Regions from separate parts of the Rhodococcus sp. H29-C3 genome, predicted to be linked through region 1. Evidence: predicted binding sites of a transcription regulator. Region 1 holds the regulator's gene; each other region holds the start of a gene.
The links. The regulator LexA, encoded in region 1, represses DNA repair genes until DNA is damaged. The targets are predictions, from matches to a motif close to CGAACANNTGTTCG.
Positions count from the first base shown of each region.

Region 2: ruvC (crossover junction endodeoxyribonuclease RuvC) is a predicted target of LexA. The motif match lies at 1,850-1,863, and genes of this name have one in related genera.
Region 3: QMK32_RS12135 (SAV_6107 family HEPN domain-containing protein) is a predicted target of LexA. The motif match lies at 1,186-1,199, and genes of this name have one in related genera.
Region 4: QMK32_RS00955 (HNH endonuclease signature motif containing protein) is a predicted target of LexA. The motif match lies at 2,444-2,457, and genes of this name have one in related genera.

Region 1 covers NZ_JASITC010000005.1:324,185-328,409, forward strand. The annotation lists gene QMK32_RS14545 (uracil-xanthine permease family protein) at 1-73, shown strand, start outside; gene QMK32_RS14550 (acyl-CoA dehydrogenase family protein) at 210-1,352, shown strand; gene lexA (transcriptional repressor LexA) at 1,436-2,134, opposite strand; gene QMK32_RS14560 (hypothetical protein) at 2,548-3,087, shown strand; gene nrdR (transcriptional regulator NrdR) at 3,263-3,730, shown strand; gene hrpA (ATP-dependent RNA helicase HrpA) at 3,777-4,225, opposite strand, start outside.
Region 2 covers NZ_JASITC010000005.1:430,583-434,807, reverse strand. The annotation lists gene ruvB (Holliday junction branch migration DNA helicase RuvB) at 1-579, opposite strand, end outside; gene ruvA (Holliday junction branch migration protein RuvA) at 576-1,184, opposite strand; gene ruvC (crossover junction endodeoxyribonuclease RuvC) at 1,181-1,831, opposite strand; gene QMK32_RS15085 (YebC/PmpR family DNA-binding transcriptional regulator) at 1,941-2,696, opposite strand; gene pdxT (pyridoxal 5'-phosphate synthase glutaminase subunit PdxT) at 2,828-3,430, opposite strand; gene QMK32_RS15075 (acyl-CoA thioesterase) at 3,427-4,225, opposite strand, start outside.
Region 3 covers NZ_JASITC010000004.1:418,885-423,109, forward strand. The annotation lists gene QMK32_RS12125 (phytoene desaturase family protein) at 1-522, opposite strand, end outside; gene QMK32_RS12130 (GNAT family N-acetyltransferase) at 546-1,139, opposite strand; gene QMK32_RS12135 (SAV_6107 family HEPN domain-containing protein) at 1,367-1,816, shown strand; gene QMK32_RS12140 (SCO2097 family morphological protein) at 2,060-2,500, shown strand; gene mraZ (division/cell wall cluster transcriptional repressor MraZ) at 2,955-3,386, shown strand; gene rsmH (16S rRNA (cytosine(1402)-N(4))-methyltransferase RsmH) at 3,712-4,225, shown strand, end outside.
Region 4 covers NZ_JASITC010000001.1:204,516-208,740, reverse strand. The annotation lists gene QMK32_RS00960 (MDR family MFS transporter) at 1-198, shown strand, start outside; gene QMK32_RS00955 (HNH endonuclease signature motif containing protein) at 291-2,315, opposite strand; gene QMK32_RS00950 (TIGR03084 family metal-binding protein) at 3,048-3,845, shown strand; gene QMK32_RS00945 (acyclic terpene utilization AtuA family protein) at 3,842-4,225, shown strand, end outside.

The sequences.
Region 1 (4,225 bases):
CGCCTGGGGATCGGTCGGAATCTTGGTCGGCTATCCCGTGCTGCGCGCCCTTTCTCGCACACAGCGCCGATAGCAGCACTGGCTTCGGTCACCGATTCCGCGCGGCTCGGTCATCGACCGTGTTATCAATTCGGCCGTAGGCTCGAATGACGTCAGTTCACCGGCGGTGACCCATTGTGCCGTCGGTTGGCAATTCGAAGGAGACCGAAGTGGAACGCACGATATTCGATTCCGAGCACGACATGTTTCGCGAGTCGTACCGCAAGTTCCTCGACCAACACGTTGCGCCGAACCACGCCAAGTGGGAAGAGCAGAATCTCGTCGATCGTTGGGTGTGGGTAGAAGCTGGAAAGCAGGGATTCCTCGGCACCGACGTGCCGGAGGAGTACGGCGGTGGCGGTGTCAAGGACTTCCGCTACAACGCCATCGTCACCGAGGAAACTACCCGCGGCGGCTACAGCGGAATCGGATTCACGCTGCACAACGACGTCGTGGCGCCATACCTCATCAATTTGACGAACGAAGAACAGAAGCAGCGTTGGCTCCCCGGATTCAGTTCCGGTGAGTTGATCACCGCGATCGCGATGACCGAGCCCGGTACCGGTAGCGACCTGCAGGGAATCAAGACCAAGGCCGTTCGTGATGGAGACGAATGGGTCCTCAACGGGTCGAAGACGTTCATCACCAACGGAATCAATGCCGACCTCGTCATCGTCGTAGCCTGCACCGACCCCGACAAGGGTGCGCAGGGATTCAGCTTGCTCGTTGTCGAGCGCGACATGCCTGGTTTCGAACGTGGACGCAATCTCGACAAGATCGGGATGAAGGCGCAGGACACGGCTGAGCTCAGCTTCACCGACGTTCGCGTGCCGGCCGCGAACCTTCTCGGTGAGGAGGGGATGGGCTTCATCTACCTGATGCAGAACCTGCCTCAGGAACGACTGTCCATTGCGGTCGTCGCAGCAGCCGCCATGGAGTCGGCGCTCGAAATGACAATTCAGTACTGCCGTGATCGCAAGGCCTTCGGTAAGTCCATCGGCAAATTCCAGAACACACGATTCGTGCTGGCGGAGTTGGCAACCGAGATGACGGCCTCACGGATCATGGTCGACAAATTCATCGAACTGCTCAACGACGGCAAGCTGACGGTCCAGGAAGCCGCTATGGCCAAGTGGTGGACCACCGAGAATCAGGTGCGTCTCATCGACCGTTGCCTGCAACTGCACGGCGGATACGGATACATGAAGGAATACCCGATCGCCAAGGCATACATGGACTCTCGGGTGCAGACGATCTACGGCGGAACGACCGAGATCATGAAGGAAATCATCGGGCGAGGACTGAATCTGTAACACTCACCTTCCAACCGATACAGATGAAGGGCCGCAACCTTGAAACGAGAGGTTGCGGCCCTTCATCTGTACGAACTCGCTGATCAGAGCTTGCGCATGACCGTGACGACCTTGCCGAGGATGGCTGCGTCATTGCCCGGGATCGGCTCGAACAAAGGGTTGTGCGGCAACAGCCATACCTCACCCTTGGTGCGCTTGAACGTCTTCACCGTGGCTTCGCCATCGATCATGGCCGCAACGATGTCGCCGTTGTCGGCGACGCTCTGCTGTCGAACCACCACCCAGTCGCCATCGCAGATTGCTGCTTCGATCATGGACTCGCCGACTACTCTCAGCAGAAACAGGGAACCCTGGCCGACCAGTTCGCGGGGGAGTGGGAAAACGTCTTCGACTGCCTGCTCGGCAAGAATCGGACCGCCGGCAGCGATTCGTCCCAATACCGGAACGAACGTCGGGGTCGGCAGATGATCTTCCGCAGGCGCCGAGCCGTCGGCTACGGCTGCAGCGTGGTCTGCCTGTACCTCGTCGAGGCCGCGTACATCGACTGCGCGTGGGCGGTTCGGATCACGTCGGAGGAAGCCTTTGCGCTCCAGCGTTCGAAGTTGATGAGCGACCGACGACGTAGAGGTCAACCCGACCGCATCCCCGATCTCCCGGATACTCGGCGGGTAGCCACGCTCGGTCACCGATGCCCTGATGACCTCGAGAACCTTGCGCTGACGTTCGGTCAGACCCGCATTGATGTCGGTGCCCTCACCTTCGAACGCCTTCGCCGTCGGCACCGAGGTTGCCTTGGCAGTTGCGGTTGCCTTGGCAGTTCCGGCAATCTTGGCGACCGGCGCGTCGGTCTTTCCGCCGGTCGCACTTCCGCGTGACTTCGCGCTCGGTGCCGTAGCCTTCGTCTTCCCGGGTGCCTTCCCGCCTGCCTTGCCTGTGGACTTCGGTGACCCTGACGAGGTCTCTTCTTTCATTCGTTCATCCTCCTGCATCGCCTTCCCCTGCCGGGCCTTCTCGAGTGCTCGAGTGGCCCGAACGCGTGGTGTGGATGTGACGTGTGGTTTCTGACACGAATCTAGCCCGAAATCCCTGTTCGATCAAACATCTGTTCGATCCGTGTCGTAACTTCTGCTGACATTGTCCGAGTTGCGTGATAGAACTTCGAACAAGCGTTCATCGAACGCCTGATCGAACAAAGATGAATATCGCGGCACCCGCGGGCATCGTCACGGTCGATCTGTACACCGCAGTGGAGGTTCCGATGAGCATCACGACAGAGCGCCCAAGAGCTCTCACCAGTCTCGCAGCAGCAGGTCGTAGCGCAGACGGTCGTAGTGCAGACGGTCGCAGTGCAGACGGTCGCGACACCCTCGATCGCACAGCACGCTCGGCGTCGTCTGTCCGTACTTCTCGGCCGCGCACGTCATGCGCGTCACTCGAGCGTCGGCACTATCTTCACACCGCCGCGCCACAGAGTGGCGGGAACCGGTTCGTCGATCAGAGCTCCGCCGATCGACGCTTCGACGACGAGACGTCAGGTCAGACGATTTCATGGACCGCGACGATCGCGGGGGTGCTGCTCACTGTCATTGTTCTTCTGGGCTTGGTTGGGCTGGCCAATCTACGCGCCGGACATCTCGACAGCGGCTCAGCGGGGGATGTTGCGGTCGTGGAGCAAGGTGGTTTCTTCGGTACTACCGTGCAGGACCTCACCACGGCCACCGACTCAGGCCAGTGATGCAGCAGTGCCTCCTTCCACAGACCCACCACCTCGAAGGTCGGTGCCCGAAGCACTCCTCGGGGATCGAGCCAGGTACGCGGCACTGGGTCCGGTAGCAGTCCGAGTATCCTCGGTTCCTGCACCTCTTGCGCTACCTACGAGATGGTGTGACGGCTACGACGGAGGCTCTTACATGCATTGCCCGTTCTGCAAGCACCCTGACTCCCGCGTGGTGGACTCTCGCGAGGCCGACGAAGGTCAGGCGATCCGTCGTCGTCGATCATGCCCGGAGTGCGGACGCCGCTTCACCACAGTGGAAACCGCTGTCCTGGCTGTAGTGAAGCGCAGCGGAGTCACCGAGCCCTTCAGTCGCGAGAAAGTGGTGCGAGGTGTCCGTCGCGCCTGCCAGGGCCGAGATGTCGACAACGACGCCCTGAATCTGTTGGCTCAGCAGGTCGAGGATGCAGTTCGGGCATCCGGATCGGCCGAGATCCCGAGCAACGAGGTCGGACTGGCCATTCTCGGTCCGCTTCGCGATCTCGACGAGGTTGCGTACCTTCGGTTCGCGTCGGTATACAAGTCTTTCAGCTCGGCCGAGGACTTCGAGAAAGAAATTCAGGACCTTCGCGAGCAACGACAGTCAGCTGCCACTGTCGACTGACGACCGCGTGCGCTGGACGGGCGTGAATGTGGTCGACGCGAGGCCGTCACTGTTGGCTGATGGCCTGGATTGCTTTTGTGATCCTTTTTTCCGATATCGGGTACGCCGTACGAATTCCTTGTGCGAAAAGTTGGATTCGCAACTCCTCGATCATCCAGAAGATCTCCTGCACTGGTTTGCTCTGGTGTCTGGCTTCCGGAAGCGACTTCAGCAGTCGGTCGTATGCCTCGTAGACTCGATCGAGTACGTTCAGACCAGTTTCGTCCCGGTTCGCGCTGCTGGGTAGTGAGCCGAGTCGCCGAGTGGCGGCGGTGAGGTACCGGGGGATTTCCGTGAGCCTGGCAGAGCCGAATTCGAATACGAAGCCATCGAATACCAGACCGGCTAGTTGTTCGCGGACGTCATCGGCGGCGTCGCCGTTGGCTCGCTCGAGTGCAGCTCGAAGCTCCATGGCTGCAGTCAGAATCGGTCGAATCAGTGCGAGTACCCGAGACG
Region 2 (4,225 bases), 110 kb from region 1:
CGCAGGCTCGTAGAAGTCCATGTGTGCGACGAACCCGAAACGATCACGAAGCGGACCGGTCAGCGCTCCCGATCTAGTAGTAGCCCCTACCAGGGTGAACGGTGCTACTTCGAGGGGAATCGATGTTGCTCCTGGCCCCTTACCCACCACGACGTCGACCCGGAAATCTTCCATGGCCAGGTAGAGCATTTCCTCTGCCGGGCGCGCAATCCGATGTATTTCGTCGATGAAGAGGACATCACCCTCGACGAGATTGCTGAGCATCGCCGCTAGATCGCCGGCTCGCTCGAGCGCCGGGCCCGATGTGAGACGCAACGAGGTGTTCAACTCTTGCGCGATGATCATGGCCATCGAGGTCTTGCCTAGGCCCGGCGGACCGGACATCAAAATATGATCGGGGGTACTGCCGCGCAGCTTGGCGCCTGTCAACACCAACTGCAGTTGCTCACGCACGCGTGGTTGACCGATGAAATCAGTGAGGGTTTTGGGTCTCAGGCTCGTCTCGACATCTGCGTCGTCCGCGATCAACCCGGCCGCGAGCTGCGAATCCGCAAACTCCTCTTCCGGATCTCCGGTCATCTGCTCTTACCCAGATAGGCCAGCGCGGATCGTAGAGCTACCGACGTAGACGCATCGGGACTCTCGACCAAAACCGAATCCGTCGCGTCCTCGGCCTGCTTGGCCGGGAAGCCGAGTCCGGTGAGCGCCTCGACGATCTGGTCACGAACGGAGTTGACCGTTCCGGGTCCGGACTGCACGATCGTGGTGTTCCCTGCTGCCACGATTGCATCGACCTTGTCACGCAATTCCACGATCATGCGCTCGGCACCTCGTTTACCGATTCCCGGAACCCTGGTCAGCGCGGCCACGTTGCTGTCTGCCAGTGCCGTCCGCAGCGCCTGAGGATCGAGTACCGCCAATGTCGCCATGGCAATACGGGGGCCTACGCCGGAGACCGACAGCAATAGTGAGAACAGCTCGCGCGATTCACTGTCCGAAAAGCCGTACAGGGTCATCGAGTCCTCGCGGACGATCATCGTCGTCAGCAATCTCGACGCGGAACCTCGGCTCAACGTGCCGAGTGTGTCTGGCGTCGCATTGATTCGGTATCCGACACCCGATGCCTCGATGACCACGTGATCGAGGGCGATATCGAGGACCTCGCCGCTGATCGAGGAGATCATCGTGCCCCAGCCTCTCCTGCTGCACGAACCGGAGCGGCAGCAACAGCTGCAAGTCTGGCGCGTTCGACCTTCCGCGCTGCCTGTGCTCGCGATTTACGTTCCTCGGCGAGCCGAATCTCGTACTTCCGCTTCTGCTGCGCGGCCATCGCTTCGGCCTGCGCCATTCTGGCAATCATCGGCGCACGCCAACAATGGCAAATGCCCAGTGCCAGCGCATCCGCGGCATCGGCAGGAGTAGGGGCGGTCTGCAGACCGAGAATTCTCATGACCATTGCGGTGACCTGCGCTTTGTCGGCGCTACCGTTACCGGTTACAGCGGCCTTGACCTCGCTCGGAGTGTGAAAACACACGTCGATCCCGCGACGTGCTGCCGCAAGCGCGATAACTCCCCCCGCCTGGGCGGTGCCCATGGCTGTCCGCACGTTGTGCTGCGCAAAAACGCGCTCGATCGCGACCACCGTCGGCTTGTGCGTATCCAGCCAGTACTCCGCTGCCTCGGAGATTCGAAGTAGACGCTGCGCCAGATCCATATCGGGCGGCGTTCGCACCACGTCTACATCGAGCGCCACGACACTGCGACCGGCCCCGCCTTCGATCAAGCTCAGACCGCACCTGGTCAAACCTGGATCGACGCCCATCACTCGCACACTGACACCTTCCGCTTACGAACTTTTGTTCGATAGCGTATCGGAGCGGTGCGACCTATCGGGTGCGCGACACCCGTAAGCGAGATCAGTCTTCGCGCCCCGAACGGTTTCACTCCTCGTCGAGTGCAGCCATCACTTCATCGGACAGTTCGACGTTCGAGTACACGTTCTGCACGTCATCGCTTTCTTCCAATGCGTCGATGAGCTTGAACACCTTGCGGGCACCGTCGACGTCCACGGGAACGGACACCGATGCTTGGAAGGTGGCCTCCGCCGAGTCGTACTCGATGCCGGCTTCCTGCAGTGCAGTGCGGACCGCAACGAGGTCGGTGGGTTCACTGACAATTTCGAAGGTATCTCCGGTGTCGGTGATCTCCTCGGCACCTGCATCGAGGACGGCCATCAGTACGTCGTCCTCGCTTTGCCCGTTCTTCTCCAACGTGACGAGGCCCTTGCGGGTGAACAGGTACGACACCGAGCCCGGATCGGCCATGTTGCCGCCGTTGCGCGTCATGGCGACGCGAACTTCTCCGGCAGCCCGATTTCGGTTGTCGGTCAGGCACTCGATGAGCATCGCCACCCCGCTGGGGCCGTATCCCTCGTACATGATCGTCTGCCAGTCGGCGCCACCGGCTTCTTCACCTGCGCCGCGCTTGCGGGCACGCTCGATGTTGTCGTTGGGAACCGAGGTGCGCTTCGCCTTCTGAATGGCATCGAACAGGGTGGGGTTACCCACCGGATCGCCACCACCGGTGCGAGCCGCCACCTCGATGTTCTTGACGAGTTTGGCGAAGGACTTGCCTCGACGGGCGTCGATTACCGCCTTCTTGTGCTTGGTGGTGGCCCATTTGGAGTGGCCGCTCATGCGATAGAGCCCCTTTCCTGCTTCAGCTAAGTGTTGTGTACTTTACCCATGTGCTCGAGTGACCGGATCCACTATCTCGGTTCCGTCATCCATCGACTGCCATCCATGCGCTACTGCGCCCTGTCGTTCCACTAGGTAGTGCGTACCAAGTCTACGAACAGTTCGTGGACTCGGCGGTCACCGGTGATTTCCGGATGGAAGCTCGTTGCCATCACTGCGCCCTGCCGGACCGCAACGATCCGCCCAGCGGCCGGGCCATCCGGAACTTCGGCCAGAACCTCGACGCCGTTCCCGATTCGTTCCACCCATGGGGCACGAATGAATACCGCGCGTACCTTCTCACCTTCGATGCCCGCGAACGTCAGGTCGGTTTCGAACGAGTCGACCTGCCTGCCGAACGCATTGCGCCGCACAGCGATGTCCAGCGCATCGAGATGCTGGGCGTCGGGACGAGTATCGAAAATCTCCGATGCAAGCAGGATCATCCCCGCGCAGGACCCGTAGGCGGGCAACCCGTCCTTCAGTTTCGCTCTCAGCGGTTCGAGCAACTCGAAGACCGACAGCAGAGTACTCATCGTCGTCGATTCCCCACCGGGAATCACCAATCCGTCTACCTCGTCCAGTTCGCCAGGTCTGCGAACCGTCGTGGCGGTGGCGCCACAAGATTCCAGCGCGGCGAGATGCTCGCGGACGTCCCCCTGCAACGCGAGTACACCGATCTTGGGACCACTCACTGGGGCCTGGCCAGATCTTTGTTCACCCGGTCGGGGTTGCGATCGAAACGCATAAGCCCCTCCTGGACCACGGCAGCGACCATCCGTCCCTGCCGATCGAAGATTCGTCCCTGTGTCAGCGCCCGACCGAAATCAGCGGAGGGCGAAGTCTGGTCGTACAACAACCACTCGTCGGCCCGAAACGGCCGGAGAAACCACAGGGCGTGGTCGAGTGACGCGGTCTGCGTCGACACGTCGGGATGCGGGACCAATGCCGACCCGAGAAGCGTCATATCGCTCATGTAGGCGAGAGTGCAGACGTGAAAAACCTGATTGTCCGGCAGCTTGTCCCGGTACCGAAACCACACGCGCTGTTGGGCGGCAAAATCCGGGTGCTTCTCGGTCTGCTCATCCGGTACCAGCCTGACGTCCCATTCTTTCCACTCTCGAAAGAATGGACTTCCCCCGTCCGGGAGATCACGCGAGTCGGCCAGAGACTCGGGGTCGACGACCTTGGGCATCGTGTCCTGATGCGAAATACCCTCGTCCTCGACATGAAAGGACGCGGACATGGTGAAGATCGGCTTACCAGCCTGAATGCCAGTGACCCGACGCGTGCTGAACGACCTTCCGTCGCGGAGGCGATCCACCAGATAGATCGTCGGCTCGGTCGGGTTGCCCGGCCGAATGAAGTATCCGTGCAAAGAATGGACGCGATACTGCTCGCCTACCGTTCGGACGGCAGAAACCAGCGCTTGTCCGGCTACCTGTCCCCCGAATGTCCGCTGCAGCAGACTGGGAAATGTTCGACCGCGA
Region 3 (4,225 bases), on a different contig from region 1:
GGTAGTGAGGAATTCCCGGGACAATGCGCTTCCGCCGTCGGGGGCGTCGAGACCCCAGAAGGAGCGAAGCAAGCCCGGGCCGGTGGGTGGGGAGGAGAACGCCCGCATCGTCCTTGCACTTCGTGGGCCCCACACCGCAACGAACTGCCGATAAGCGATCGCATCGGCGCTCCCGCAGGACCGCGCGATCGACTCGCATGTTCGATCCAGGTCGCGGTGGAACACCAAGGCTTCCTCGGTGGAGTTCGGAGCTCCGGGCGCGAAAGCCCACGGATCACACTCCGCATAGCGCAGTCCGTAACTGGCGAGCTCGAGTTCTTCGATCACTCCCGTATGACGCACCATGATGTGCGCAGACGACCCGCGATCCACGCGGTGTCCTGGGAATCTCTCCACGGACGACACCGCGCCGCCGGCGATGGTGTCTCGTTCGAGCACCTCGACGGACAGTCCAGCTGCAGCTAGATAGCAAGCCGAAGTCAGAGCATTATGGCCGGAGCCGACTACCACAGCGTCGATCACCGGTCCAGGCTATAGGTCGTTCTTCATTCGAACGGTAGCGCGTGACCCAGCACGGCGAAGGGCCGTCGATCGCCAGAAAACGTGAAGTTGCGCAGCACGTCCTCGAATCCGAGTCGGCGGTACAACCGCCAGGCGCGATTTTCCTCGTGCTCGACCTCGGGGGTGGACAGCAGCACGCTTTTTTCGGGTCGATCCTGTAGCAGTCTGCGAGTGAGTGCGCTGCCGAGTCCATGGCCCTGGGCGCTCGGTGTGACGTGCAGCTCCGTCAACTCGAAGTAGTCGTCGAGTACTCCGTCGATGTACTCGCCGGTGTGTCCGGACCTGCGCAGCCCGTCGCGCACCTGCTGATACCACCAGTGACTGCGGGCACCGTGATAGCCGTACGCCACGGCGACCAGGGGTGCATCGGGGGTGGGGAGCACTGCTCCGACTCCCCGCCAGCCTGGCCGCGACACATGCTCGATCCACATGGGTGCGCGGTGGTACTCGGTGCCCTTGGGGTAACCCATGGCCTCGACGTAGATGGCCAGAGCTTCGGGGAGGCGGCGACGAATTTCCTGAGAGGAAAGGTCGACGAGATAAGGGGTCGTTTCCGCATCGGTAGCGACTGTTCTCAACCTTTCCTTGACTACTTGTCGGTGGGCGCAGTTATATTGAATATGTCGAACGAATGTTCGATGTCGGCGATCCGGCGAAGAGCTCGAGGGAAGCGAGACTCGCCGGGTTCCGACCTTAGAGCTTCATCGTTGTCCGGGCGTGTCGGTAGTACCTAATCCGTACCACCGAATCCGAAGTGTCAGATCGGACGACCACGTGAGGCGAATCGAACGGGAGGTGTTCGAGTATGGCTACCAAAGTTCTTCGTGCTGACGTGCGTCCGCCGGTATCACCTCGCGCCAGAGCGTTGCTCGGCCGAGCGGATGCTCTGCTGTCTCGGTCGGTCGGCGCCGCGGATGCCGCTGAGATGTTTCTCGACTGCTACATGGCGGCGCTGCGCGGCGCGGCATCGGTCCTGGAGGCGACGCCGATCGCCACTTCGCGAGCGCGCTCGCGAAGTGCTTGGGTGTTGATGGCCAAGGCGGCGCCTGTGCTCGATTCCTGGGCCGAGTACTTCTCTGGCTTCTCGGCGACCAGAGCGGCGGTCCAGGCGGGCCTGTCCCGATCGATCGACGAGAGCGATGCTGACGAGTTCTACCGCGAAGTAGGTCGATTCCTTCAGGTGGTGGAGGAGTACATCGGAGCCGATTCGCGACTCGACAGACTGGGAGTCGGCCCGCATCCGATATCTGCTTGAGCGCCATGTTCGGTCGCAGGTAGGCGTCCCGACGCCTGTGGCAGCTGCTGCAGATCAGCGACTTCCGAGTGCAGATTGTGGCGTTGGGCTGGGAAACTTTGGACATTCTCAGGAACGCATATCGCGAGTAGGTGGTAAGCAGGCGATTCTGCTCGTATTATCGACAGTAGGTAGCCGCCAAGGTCAGCTTCCCGTCGTTTCGCACCCGAAATGACTTTCAATTTCTGTTCAGGGGGAGGTACCGTGCCACTCTCCGAGCACGAGCAGCGCATGCTCGATCAAATCGAGAGCGCTCTCTACGCCGAGGATCCCAAATTCGCCTCGCACGTACGAAGCGGACGCATGCGTACGGCATCGAGCAAACGCCGTTTTCAAGCGGCCGCATTGTTCGCGTTGGGGCTTGTTCTTCTGATCGCCGGGGTGGCTCTGCCATTCAAGCCTGGCGGTTTTCCTGTGATAAGTCTCGTTGGCTTCGTCCTGATGTTCGGGGCAGGCGTGCTGTTTCTTCTCGGCGGATCACGCAAAGCTGCAACGCCGTCCGACGGCGACGCATCGAGTGTGAGCGGATCCAATTCCGGCTCCGGTCCGAGAAGCTCGGGGCAGAAGTCCAAGTCTGCCCGTAAAGGCGGAGGCTTCGCGTCGCGCATGGAAGATCGGTTCCGTCGGCGGTTCGAGCAGGAGTGAACACTGTGCGCGCGATTGCAGTCCGATGGACGTGATCGTCGCCCGCAGCGGTTGACGACAGAGATCGCGCGGCACTAGCAACGCGCGATGCTGAAGAACGCGAAAGCGGTGTTCCACCGAAAGGTGGGGCGCCGCTTTTTTGCTGTCTACGTCGCTTTCGCCAACGGGCCGACGCTGAACCGGGGAATCCCCACTTGGACCCACCACCGCTCGTCCGACGATCTGTAGTGCTCGTGACGGGGATCCGATCTGCAGTTTCTTGGCCTCTGCTCACGGATCAGAGTCCGGGATCCGAGCTAGGCGCGCCGCAGGCAGAAATCCTCCCCACAGCCTTCCGCCTCTTTGAGCTGGGTTTTTGTGAAGAAGACGAGAAATGAATCCCCGCCAGGGATTGATAGTGGGGGGAAGTGGGGTAAAGTGGTGGACAGCGAAGGGTTGAGGTAGGAGGTGTCGAGTGTTCCTCGGTACCTACACGCCAAAGCTCGACGACAAGGGTCGGTTGACGTTGCCGGCGAAGTTCCGCGAAGCGCTTTCTGGAGGTGTGATGGTGAGCAAAGGGCAGGATCACAGCCTCGCTGTCTACACCCCGGAAGAGTTTGCCGAGCGGGTTCGCAAGCTCACCGAAGCCTCGCGGTCGAATCCCGTCGCACGTGCATACATCAGGCAGTTGGGTGCCGGCACCGACGAGCAGCAGCTCGACGGGCAGGGGCGGATCATGATCAGCGCCGACCATCGGCGCTATGCAAATCTTGGACGCGAAGTCGTCGTCAACGGCTCCATCGAGTTCATCGAGATCTGGAACCAAGAGTCCTGGACTCGCTACTCGGCGGAAAGCGAGCAGAGTTTCTCCGACGCCTTCGACGAATCCCTCGGAGGGATTATGTAGCCCTTCGAATCACCGCCGAGTGCCGCGAGGCCTCTGCCCGATCAGAACCCTGACGTTCTTCCCCAACGCCAGGTTTCACAGATCAGGAACCTGACGTTCTTCCCCAACGCCAGGATCCCTATCGGACAGGGACCTCGAAGCATTCGACACCGTTCATCTCTTCCATCCGCTCGCCGAGCACAAGGTGCGCCAAGCAAGACCGGGAGGAATCATTGTGGAAGGCGAGTCTCAGCCGCCCGTCCCGGACAACCCTCCTGACCGTCCTGGAAATACCGTAGGACCGTCGCAGGGATCCAATGCATCGAATACCCCACGTGCCAAGCATATTCCGGTTCGTTTAGGCCGAGCCGACGAACTGCTCGGTCCCGCGTTGACCGCAGTAGGCCCCGGTGGAGAAGGCAGCGTCATGATCGACGCCACCCTCGGGCTCGGGGGCCACTCCGAACACTTTTTGCGCACCTACCCCGGTGTCCGACTGATCGGTCTCGATCGGGATCCGGCCGCTCTTGATCTCGCGAGTCGGCGCCTGTCCGAATTCTCCGACAGGACAACCTTCGTACATACGACATACGACGGAATCGGTGCAGCGCTCGAAGAGGCAGGTCTGCCCGAGTACGAGTCGGTACATGCGATTCTGTTCGACCTCGGTGTTTCGTCGATGCAGTTGGACGAGGCGGAACGTGGATTCGCCTATTCGATAGACGCGCCTCTGGACATGCGGATGGACTCGACGGTGGGAATTACTGCCGCGGACATCCTCAATACCTACAGTCATGGCGACATCGCGCGGGTGCTCAGTACCTATGGCGAAGAGCGGTTCGCGGGTCGTATCGCATCGG
Region 4 (4,225 bases), on a different contig from region 1:
CTTGCCGTCTCCATCTTGATGGTTATCGGATTCGTGCTGGTCATCTTCGTCAAGGAGGTGCCGCTGCGGACGATGTCCGGCCTCGCGGCAGCCCAGCAAGAACGCGACGAGGCTGCGAAGGACGAAGCTGCCAAGGACGAAGCTGTCAGGGGTGACACGGCAAAGGTCGAGGCTGCAAGAGCAGGCGGGGATCTATAGCGAAAGCTGCGCTCAGGAAAGATCGATCCCACGGAACACTCTCAGGTCCCTCGTAACCTTCGATGGTTACGAGGGACCTCCTGTTTCACAGTTCAGAACGGCGCAGGGCCATCTGCATCCTCCGTCCTCCCGGGACTTCCGCGACTCCCCGGACTGTTGGGACTGCTGCTGCTCGCGGAAGTCTTATTGCTGCGCGCTGCGTCGCGCTGGCTTCCGCTGTGCTGGCCCGATTGCGCGGCCGGGCGATCGGCGAATGGTTCGCCCGGTTCGTCAGGTGCGGTGAGTTCGGTGTCCGTCTTGTTCGTGTTCGCAGGCTTGAGGCTGCAGTGGGGGCGTCGCTTGCGTGGAATGTGGGGGATCAGGCGGTAGTCGGAGAGATCGGTCGTCCCGACTGTGCCCCCAGGCAGAGTGATCGCCGTTGATCCGGAACTCGAGGTCCAGTAGTCGATACCCCGCGGAAGCATGACAGGAACCCAGACGCCCATCGTCTTGAGCATGTGGTGATAGCGGCAAAGGCAATGCAGATTGGTCAGTACCGTCCATCCGCCGTGTTTCGGGTCGTGGTGGCGATAGGGCACCACATGGTCGATTTCGCAGGCTGCGGCCGTAACATCACATCCCGGATGGCGGCAGGTGCGATCCCGTTGTCGAACGCATTTGGCAAGTTCGCTACTCGGGCGATAAGTGAGCGCACCGTCGGGTGGTTCAAGGAATCCGCCGTGGCCATCGGGGTGCAGAGCCTCAGCAATCGCCGGATCAGCTGCAACAATTTCTTCGATATGCGCTGTCAGCGTGTAGGACCCGATGTAATCGGTAACGGACTCAGTCGCGTTCGGCAGTGTCGTGCATGGCTGCAACTTTGCCGGACGCTTTGGAAAGGTGAGTCCGCGCCTGCGGCGCCCATGACCCAACGGATTGAGCACCGTGTGCTTACCGAGATCGGTGTCAGCGCCAGTGCCATCGCCGTTGCCTGCGCAATCATCGGGTTCGACAATTTCACCTTCCACGTTTTGAACTGTTCTGTTTCGAACGGCCTCGTCACCCTGAATGGCCTCGTCACCCTGAACAGCCCCGTCGCTCCTACTGGACCCTCCAATCCCGCCTGCCCCGACACTCTCGCTGGGTCCACAGCTTTCGGTACCATCACCTGCAATTCGACCCTCGCCCGTACCCGTCCGCTCGTCAGACACACCGTCACCCTCGCCACGCTCCGACCGAACATTGACATCTTGATCAGGGATCACGTCTATAAGACCGAGTGAGGCTGCGAGGTCGGCAGCTTCGGTCAGCAGTAGCTGCCAGTCTCCGTTTGCAGCAAGTTCTCGGGCATAGTCCGCATCGATCAGTCCGTGTCCTGCGAGGTATCCGGGTAGGTCGGCGAGTCCTGCAAGCGTCGGCAGATCGATCGTCACGGTGGTCAGTGGGCTACGGCGGTCAGGCAACTCCCGCCGGGCGGTGCACGGATTGTCTTCATCCTGTTCGCACGCGCACGGAACAAATATCTCTTGATGCATGAGCGCCACGTATGCGGCCGCGAGTCGCTGGCCACGAGTACGCGGATCACGGTGGCACAGAGTGTTCGCCATTTCGTTGACCAGTTGCCAACACGCCGCGGCGTCACCTGCTTCGAGGTCCGCCTCAATGGTGGCGATCATGTCTCTGTCGCGGTATCGAACTCGGGTGAGCTTGACGAGATCTTTGCGAAGCGCAGCGGCCTCCTCCGGCGCAACGCGCTGAACGATTTCACAGATTTCGGTGGCGAGTGGCCCGGGGGAGAGGCGGCGCGCTGCGTGGAGTACTTCAGATTCGATGCGGACGGCAACTTCGAGTGAGAGTGGGTTGGTGTTCCGATAGATCGCCCGTACCCGCGCGAGATCCAACTCGCCGGCGTCGAAAGCTGCTCTGACCCTGGGCAATCGGAGCCGGAGATCCATACCGATCTCCGCATAAGTGTCCGCCACAGCCTTCGAGCATCCCAGCGCCTTCGCTGTCTCCGATGCCGCATAGCTCCCCGCATCCATGATCACGTCACCGACTTGGACGTTCTGGTGAATGCACGAATCCCAGATCGACGCTGCAAGCCGAACTTTACGTGCGCAGGCCTGGTTCTCGATCAAGGTCGTGTCAGACAGTCCTTGAAGTGTTGATCGATCAATGACCGGCGTGGGCTGTGGACCTACGTATGAAGCGAACGCACCTCTGCGACTCGAACCCATGAATCGAAGCCCCCCGGCAAGTCGACGTTAGAACGTATGTTCGACAATATCGAGTGTTGAGATTCCCGTCAAGGGGTTTCTTCTCCGATTCGCCTGTAGTGCAGTCGAATACGAAACTCGCGTGCCTAGGCCATGTCGCCGACATTCCAGCCGGAAGCCTGTTGGCCTGCGGTCGGCCAGCTCGCTCTTGTTGTGTGTTCATTCAGCCCCCGTGCTGAGCTCGCACCCTGTGGTCTTCTGTCGGCCCGCACTTGCTCGTGGTCGATCTGCTCGCGGCCTGTGCACGCCCTGGCTTCTATCGGCCGCGGGTGCTGATCGTGTCGCAAGCCCCACTCACTCCGGCAAGCCCCACTCACTCCGGCAAGCCCCTCTCACTCCGGCCGGCCCCTGCCTCTCACCCGCCAGTCTCGACTTTCTCCCTCCGGTCGGCCCCCGGGGCTCCTGTCAGCCCCTCCTCTTCCTCCGGCCACCCTCGACGTTCTTCCTCCGCCAAACCTCGACGCATCGCGCGGCCCGGACTGATTGCGAACGAGCGCTCGCGCAAGAACCGCACCCCCGGCCATCACAAAGTCATCGCATTATTAACAAGCAAGCGTGCTTGCTTTTTTATCGATCAGATGTGAAACTTTCTCCATGGCCGACCTCGACTCGATCGTCGATGACCTCCGCGCCGAGGGTGATGCGCTCGACACTCTCGTAGCTGGACTGACCGAAGACCAATGGGCGACGCTCACACCTGCGCCGGGCTGGACCGTCGCGCATCAGATCGCGCATCTGTCCTGGACCGACAATGTTGCCGAACGCACCACCTCGGGGGCATCGGGGGACGCGACCGCTGTTGCGGAGTTCGACGGCGTGCTGAAGGCGGCATGGTCCGATCCCGCTGGTTTCGTCGACAGCGCCGCAGCGGAGGAGGCCGGAAATTCTGATCTTCTCGCGCTCTGGCGTGCCCGCAGGCATGCCATGACCGATGCGCTGAAACGTGTCCCGTCCGGTGTGAAGATTCCGTGGTTCGGACCGCCCATGAGCGCTGCTTCGATGGCAACCGCTCGCCTCATGGAGACATGGGCCCACGGCCAGGACGTCGCCGATGCACTCGGCATCACCCGCGAGCCGACCGAGCGCATCGAAGCTGTCGCGCACATCGGCGTCCGTACCCGTGATTTTGCGTATGTGATCAACCAACAGACTCCGCCGTCCGAGCCGTTCCGAGTCGAGCTGACCTCCCCCTTGGGTGAGCTGTGGACCTGGGGCCCCGGTGACGCTGCTCAACGCGTCACCGGCTCGGCAGCGGATTTCTGTCTGCTGGTGACGCAGCGGGCGCACCCCGAGAATCTCGACATCGAGGCCGTCGGACCGGACGCTCAGCACTGGCTGACCATCGCTCAAGCCTTCGCAGGCCCTCCAGGACCAGGACGACCCAAAAGATGACAGTCAGAATCGGCAATTGTTCCGGCTTCTACGGCGACCGTCTCTCGGCGATGCGCGAGATGCTCGAGGGCGGCGAACTCGACTATCTCACCGGCGATTACCTCGCGGAGTTGACGATGCTCATCCTGGGCCGTGACCGGGCGAAGGATAAGTCGCGAGGCTACGCGAAGACTTTCCTCCGCCAGGCCGAGGACTGCCTGGGGCTCGCGCTCGACAAGGGCGTCAAAATCGTCTCGAACGCTGGTGGCCTCAACCCGAGCGGCCTGGTCGAGGCACTCGACAGGCTCGGCACAGGCGCCGAAATCGCCTATGTGTACGGCGACGACTTGCTCCCGCGAGCCCAAGAACTCGGCCTCGGTAGTCCGCTCACCGCCAATGCG